3 regions of the Variovorax sp. J31P207 genome follow, and region 3 is predicted to be linked to each of the others. Evidence: riboswitches for the same ligand, from Rfam matches in the RefSeq annotation. Region 3 holds a riboswitch; each other region holds the start of a gene.

Region 1 (2,257 bases), on a different contig from region 3:
CGCCTGCCTGTGCCGGGCGCGTGACCAGGGCCAGCACGAAGGTCAGGGCCAGGGTCGGCAACGCCGAGCCCCACTGCGGCGCCCAGGCGGCGCAGGCGTGGTAGACCCCGATGCCGCCGATCCAGATGGCGGCGGCGGCCAGGTCGACCTGGCGGCTCGCCAGCGGCACCGGCGCGTTGCCGGTGCCGAGCCGGCCGAGGATGACGCCGTAGAGCGGCACGAACACCGAACTCAGCAGCAGCAGGAAGGGTTCGAGCGTGTGCATCGGCAGCACCAGCGCGAAGCCGATGCAGACCGCGGCCAGCAGCAGGCCCCAGCGCCGTACGCTCCAGCGCGGCTGCAGGCTGTGGGCCGACACCGAGCCCGAGTAGACATCGCCGTAGGCATTGTCGAGCTCGTCGATCAGGATCAGGCCGAGTGCGACCAGGCCGCCCTGGGCCAGCAGCAGGGCGGCGACCAGGTCGGTGCCGGGCTCGGCGACGCTCACGACCATCACGCCGAGCGCGTAGCACCAGATGTTGGCCAGCACATAGCCGATCCAGGTGCCGCTGAAGGCGCCGCCCAGGCCGCCCGTGCTGCGCTTGCCGTGGCGTGCGTAGTCGGCCACCAGCGGCAGCCACGAGACCGGCATGGCGATCACCAGGTCGAGCGCGCCGAACATGCCCATCGAGCCGTCGCCGGGGCGGGTCCAGAAGGTCTCCAGTCCCTTGGCGTGGAGCCGGGCTGCGAACTGCCAGGTCAGCCAGGCCAGCGAGAGCACCACCAGCGGCAGGCCGAAGCGGCTCACGAAGCGGCGCACCAGCTTGACCATCGAGCCGGCCAGCAAGGCCAGCAGCACGGCGCCCCACAGCAGCGTCGTCAGGACGGTGCCCAGCGGGCCGCCGAGCGACCAGCCGAATGCCTGCGCGCCGATGGCCTGGGTGCCTTCGCGCATGATCACGAGCTCGAAGGTGGTCCAGCCGATGAGCTGCACGATGTTGAGCAGCACCGGCAGCCGCGCGAAGGCGCTGCCGTAGGTGGCGTTCATGAGGCCGGCGCTGGCCAGGCCGCTTTCGCAGCCGACACGGGCCGTCCAGGCCAGCAGGCCGGCGCCTATGCAGGAGCCCAGCACGATCGCCAGCATCGCGTCGCGGGTGCCGACCGCGGGCACCAGGTAGGCGCCGATCTGCATCACCAGCAGGCCGACGCCCAGGCTGAACCAGAGCGCCATGTGGTCGCGCCACTGGAAGACGCGGTGCGATTCGCCCAGCGGCGTCAGCGCCTCGTTGGCCGCGGCCGAGGCCTGTTCATGGGTTGTGCTTGCCATCCAATTGCTCCATGCAAGTGTGTGGCAGGTGGGCGAGGCCGGCGACCCGACCGCCGCGCGAGAAAACGTGGCGGCCGCCGGACCAGCTTCCCTGCGCGAGGATTACCTCAGTCAGGTTCAAAGGGACTCTCTCAGCCAGCCTGCAACTGCGTGTTGCGGGCCGGCACCCCTAGCGTTGCTTCCGTCAGGCGAAGCAGGTCGATTGTAGAGCCGGCCGGGGCCGGCGGGTCCGCTCAGGCGGCGGGAGTGCCCGTGGGCTTTGCCGAGCGCGCATCGTCGCGGGCGATCAGCGGCAGGACGATGCGGCGCACGCCGACAGCCAGCAGCCAGAACAGCCCCGTGATCACGATCGCCAGTGCGAGCCCGGCGGCGATGTCGAAGGGGAAATGGGCGCCGACGTAGATGCGGGCCCAGCCGGTGACCAGCGCGATCGCGAACACCGCGAGGCCGAGCGTTCGCAAGGCCGGGCGCAGACAGAGCACCAGTGCCAGTGTGAACATCACGCTCGCATGCGCGCTCGGCAGCGAACCCCTGGCCCCGTGGGCGATGTAGTTCGGGCTCAGGCCGGCGACGAAGGGCCTGGGGAGGTTGAGAGCCTGGGCCAGCGCATGCGCGGCCAGCGCGGCGGCGCCGGCGGCGGCCAGGGTCGCCATCAGGTAGCCGCGTTGTGCGGGCTGCCGCCAGGCGGCCACGGCCAGCAGCACCAGGCAGAGCCAGGACGTTCCCTCGGCCAACAGCGTCGCCAGCCAGAGGAACTGCGCGTCGGGCGCATGGCCAGCGCCGAGCCATTGGAAAAGAGAGATGTTGACGTCCTGCATGTCAGGCGATCCTAAGGCCAGCGGGTGTCCCCACCATGAACGCGGTGTTCACCTCCGGTTCAGGCATCGATCGGTTCTCAGTGGGCGACCCCGAGCAGCGTGTGCAGCCGCGTGCTGGTGGTGGTGTACTGCA
Region 2 (2,257 bases), on a different contig from region 3:
ACCTACTTCATGGGCGTCACCGGCGTGCAGGCAGAGGCTGGGCTCACCACGGGCGACATGGAGGAGGCGCAGGTCAAGCGCGCGCTGATGGATGCGTCAGCCGAGACCGTGGTGCTGGCTTCTTCCGAAAAGCTCGGCGCTGTTTCGGCCTGGCAGGTTCATCCGCTCAAGCGCGCAGGACGCATCGTGCATTCGACGCAGGCGTCGAGAAAACTGATCGAGCCATTGCGCAAGGCCGGCGTGGGGCTGGTTCGCGCGGACGGCGATGCGCGTTGAGTTTGCCCTCGGCATCCGATCAGCTCGACCCGGCTCCTGGCGAGAGGGTGCGCTCCGCCTGGTCCGCAGTGACGACGCTCACGGGCACGCCGAACCGCTCGATGCGGTGGGCAAGGTCGAGGTGCAACCACCGTGAGATCCGCTCTGGCAGCGTCGAGATGATGACCTCGTCGTATTTCTCGCGCTCGAGTGTCTGGCGCACGGCCTCGTACGGGTCGGTGGCCCCGACGATCCCTTGCACATGTGAGCCCGCGGCCGTGTCGAGCAGCGGAATCGCGAGCTCGAGCGTGATGGCCGCCTCCTCGGTGTCCGGGTCCCAATACGGCCGAGGAACCAAGAGCGTGAACTCGCACGGCTCGCGTGCGGCCCGCTCGGCGACCGCAGCGAGCAGCTTGGGCGAGGCCGCGGTCCGGTGCGCCACGATGAGGATGCGCCGGTTACTCATGATGTGAGCCTTGCGCCATGGAACTGCTCCGCACCGGACGCATCGTTGGCTCTGAGGCATGGATCGAGCCAAGCGATGACCTTTGGGCGTGGCCGCACTCGCGTGAGCGACCGCGGAGCGAACCCCAATGGCAGTCCGACGGAAAAGTTGCGTTGAGCAATCACGGTTCTCCAGCGCTTGGCCGCTCTCAACCCTCATCGAGACCACACCGGGTCAAGTGAAACAGCCTGCCGAGCGCAACGGCTGACACCCCCGGGCGGTCAGCAACATGGTAGTCCTGTCATTCGCTTGGTGCAAATCGAGGGAGCCGAGCTGCCGGGCAGCTGCCGTTCACAGCTACGGCGGCCGTGCATTCCCGTTCGAGCGGGCCTCGCATGGAGAAGCGCCGCCGCCGCCGCGGCAGGCGCGAATGCGCCTAAAATCCGCAATGCTCCGGGGTGCACGCCACAGTGCTGAGATTCAAACCCGCGAACTTGAACCGGTTAGCACCGGCGGAAGAAGAGCAGTTGCTTGGGTCATCGGCGCATCCTGCCGACCCCGAAGCGGCCTTCGGAGCACCCGTTTCACGGTCACCGAGAAGGCCTCATGCACAACTCCTCTGCGAATCCACCTGCGTCCACGGCGGCAGCCGGCGAAGTGGTCGCTGCCGTCCTCGCTTTCATCGCGCAAGACGGTTGCACCGACGCCGCCTTCGATGGCCTGGCGTTGCGCCTGTTCGCCTACCAGTACGCCAACAACCAGCCCTACAAGCGCTTCTGCCAGCGGCGCGGCGCGACCCCGCGAAGCGTGAAGCGCTGGAGCGACATCCCGGCAGTACCGATCGACGCCTTCAAGGAACTGCCGCTGCGCTGCGAGCCGCCGGCCGCCACCGACCGGGTCTTCATGACCAGCGGCACCACCCGCAGCGAGGTCAAGGGCCGCCACTTCCATCCGACGCTGGCGGTCTACGACCGCTCGATGACCCGCAACTTCGCGCAGCGCTTCATGCAGGAGCACGGCCCGATGCGCATGGGCATCCTGTTCCCCACCGAGACCGTGCTGGCCAATTCCTCGCTGGCCCACTATCTGGCGCTGGCCGTGGAGGCGTTCGGCACCGCGGAGAGCCGTTACTTCATGAGCCCGCAGGGGGTAGACCTGCCGGGCCTCTGCGAGGCCCTGTCGGATGCACAGCAGCGCGGCGAGCCTTTCGCCCTGCTCGGCGCCAGCTACAGCTTCGTGCACCTGATCGACGAGCTCAAGCGGCGCGGCCAGTCGTTCCGCCTGCCGGCGGGCAGCCGGGTGCTGGACACCGGCGGCTACAAGGGACAGTCGCGCGACCTGCCGCTCGACACCTTCTATGCGGAGCTGTCCGCGCTGCTCGGCATCGAGCGATCGCACTGTATCAACATGTATGGCATGACCGAGCTGAGCACGCAGTTCTACGATGCGGGCAATGTGTCGGTGCCGTCGGTCAAGTCCGGGCCGCACTGGATCCGCTCGCGCCTGGTCGACCCGCTCACGGGCCGTGAAGTCGGGCCTGCCGAGCGCGGGATCCTG
Region 3 (2,257 bases):
TTCGCCGCCACGCTCGCGACGCGCCTCGGGGCGCCGGTACCGGCCGTGCCGTTCCTGGTCGTGGCGGGCGGGCTGACGGTCGGCGGGCAGCTGTCCCTGGTCGCGGTGGTGCTGGCCGCGGTGCTCGGCAACATCCTCGGTGACGGCGTCTGGTTCCTGGCCGGGCGCCGCTGGGGCTACCGCGTGATGCGGCTGCTGTGCCGGATCTCGCTGTCGCCCGACTCCTGCGTCCGGCGCAGCGAATCGATCCTCGGGCGCTGGGGCGGGTGGTCGCTGATCGCGGCCAAGTTCGTGCCCGGCGTCTCGGTGGTGGCGCCGCCGATGGCCGGCGCCCTCGGCATGTCGAACCTGCGTTTCCTGGCCTACGAAACCGTGGCTGCGCTGATCTGGACCCTGCTTTGCCTGTTCGTGGGCCGGATCTTCCATGCCGCGATCCAGGACGTGCTGGCGGTGATCTCCAACATCGGCCTGGGCGCGCTGGCGATCGGCGTGCTGGCGCTGGCGGCCTTCATCGGCTGGCGCTGGCGGCAACGCCGGCTGGCGCAGCGGGTCGACGACATCGTCCACGTCCAGGTCGAAGCCTTGCGCGAGGCCCTGGCGGCGGGCGCCGGCCCGACCGTGATCGACGTCCGCTCGGACGAGGCCCGCGCGCTCGACGCCCGGGCGATCCCGGGCGCGATCGGCATCGGGCTGAAGCAGCTGCCGAAGCGGCTCTCGACCTTCGCCGATGGCCGCGAAGTGGTCGTCTTCTGCGATTGCCCCGACGACGCCACGGCGATCGCGGCTGCGCGCGTGCTGATGAGCGCCGGCCTGCCGCGCGTGCGCGTGCTGGCGGGCGGCCTCGACGCCTGGGTGGCGCTGCATGCCGCCGAGCCGATGCGGACGGTTCCGCCACTGGCGGCGGCACACTCCGCTTGATCGCGGGGCCGCAAGGCACCTAGAATCGGCCCCGCTCCGGGGTGCACGCAGATGCGTGCTGAGATGGCCAAGCGGCCGAACCCGCGAACTTGATCTGGTTCATACCAGCGTAAGAAGAGCTGCGACTCCCCGGCACCCCCACTTCCTTTCCCGGAGCGATGCCGTCCGGAGGCATCGCGGAGCACCCTTTGTTTTCAAGAACTGGAGTGCCCCGCATGAATGCCAGCGACAAGTTCGCTTCCCTGCTCACGCTCACGCGCGAGCCTTTCCCGGCCTCGACCAAGGGCGCCATCGCCGGCAGCCGGCCCGACTTGCGCGTGCCGGTGCGCGAAGTGGCGCTGACCAATGGCGAGCGGGTGTCTCTTTACGACACCTCGGGCCCGTACACCGATCCGGCGGCCGACATCGACGTCCGCCGCGGGCTGCCCGGCGTGCGCGATGCGTGGATCTCCGAACGCAACGACACCGAAAGCTATGAGGGCCGCCTGCATCTCGCGCTGGACGATGGCGCGACCCATGCCGACCGCGATGCCCAGCGCATCGCCGAGCTGCGCGCCGGCGCCGCCGCGCTGCAGCGCACGCCGCGCCGCGCCAAGGCCGGTGCCAACGTCACGCAGATGCACTACGCCCGGCGCGGCATCGTGACGCCCGAGATGGAGTATGTCGCGCTGCGCGAGAACGGCCGGCGCGAATGGATGGCCGAGTACATGGCCGACGAGGCGCGCGAGAAGCGGCTGGCCGGCAACCCGATGGGGGCCCGCATCCCGAAGATCATCACGCCCGAGTTCGTGCGCGACGAAGTGGCGCGCGGCCGCGCCATCATTCCGGCCAACATCAACCACCCGGAAGTCGAGCCGATGGCGATCGGGCGCAACTTCAAGGTCAAGATCAACGCCAACATCGGCAACTCCGCCGTGACCTCCAGCATCGAGGAAGAGGTCGAGAAGCTGGTGTGGGCGATCCGCTGGGGCGCCGACAACGTGATGGACCTGTCGACCGGCCGCAACATCCACACCACGCGCGACTGGATCGTGCGCAACAGCCCGGTGCCGATCGGCACGGTGCCGATCTACCAGGCGCTGGAGAAGGTCGGCGGCGTGGCCGAAGACCTGACCTGGGAGATCTACCGCGACACGCTGATCGAGCAGGCCGAGCAGGGCGTCGACTACTTCACCATCCATGCCGGGCTGCGGCTGCCTTTCATCCATCTCACGGCGGATCGGCGCACCGGCATCGTCTCGCGCGGCGGCTCGATCATGGCCAAGTGGTGCATCTCGCACCACAAGGAGAGCTTCCTCTACACCCACTTCGAGGACATCTGCGACATCATGAAGGCCTA

Evidence for each region. A riboswitch is a leader RNA that binds a small molecule or an ion and turns the genes downstream of it on or off. The one in region 3 is predicted to bind thiamine pyrophosphate.
Region 1: it holds a riboswitch for thiamine pyrophosphate, as region 3 does, so the genes downstream of both, QTI68_RS35915 (purine-cytosine permease family protein) here and thiC (phosphomethylpyrimidine synthase ThiC) in region 3, are expected to answer to the same signal.
Region 2: it holds a riboswitch for thiamine pyrophosphate, as region 3 does, so the genes downstream of both, QTI68_RS08750 (LuxE/PaaK family acyltransferase) here and thiC (phosphomethylpyrimidine synthase ThiC) in region 3, are expected to answer to the same signal.

The regions. Positions count from the first base shown of each region.
Region 1 is NZ_JASZYN010000018.1:113,488-115,744, forward strand. Features, by position in the region: gene QTI68_RS35915 (purine-cytosine permease family protein) at 1-1,306, opposite strand, end outside; gene thiD (bifunctional hydroxymethylpyrimidine kinase/phosphomethylpyrimidine kinase) at 1-24, shown strand, start outside; TPP riboswitch at 1,378-1,487, opposite strand; gene QTI68_RS35920 (phosphatase PAP2 family protein) at 1,540-2,124, opposite strand; gene QTI68_RS35925 (NAD(P)/FAD-dependent oxidoreductase) at 2,202-2,257, opposite strand, start outside.
Region 2 is NZ_JASZYN010000002.1:664,824-667,080, forward strand. Features, by position in the region: gene QTI68_RS08740 (DeoR/GlpR family DNA-binding transcription regulator) at 1-276, shown strand, start outside; gene QTI68_RS08745 (hypothetical protein) at 296-721, opposite strand; TPP riboswitch at 1,145-1,238, shown strand; gene QTI68_RS08750 (LuxE/PaaK family acyltransferase) at 1,307-2,257, shown strand, end outside.
Region 3 is NZ_JASZYN010000023.1:35,438-37,694, forward strand. Features, by position in the region: gene QTI68_RS38285 (VTT domain-containing protein) at 1-918, shown strand, start outside; TPP riboswitch at 946-1,051, shown strand; gene thiC (phosphomethylpyrimidine synthase ThiC) at 1,134-2,257, shown strand, end outside.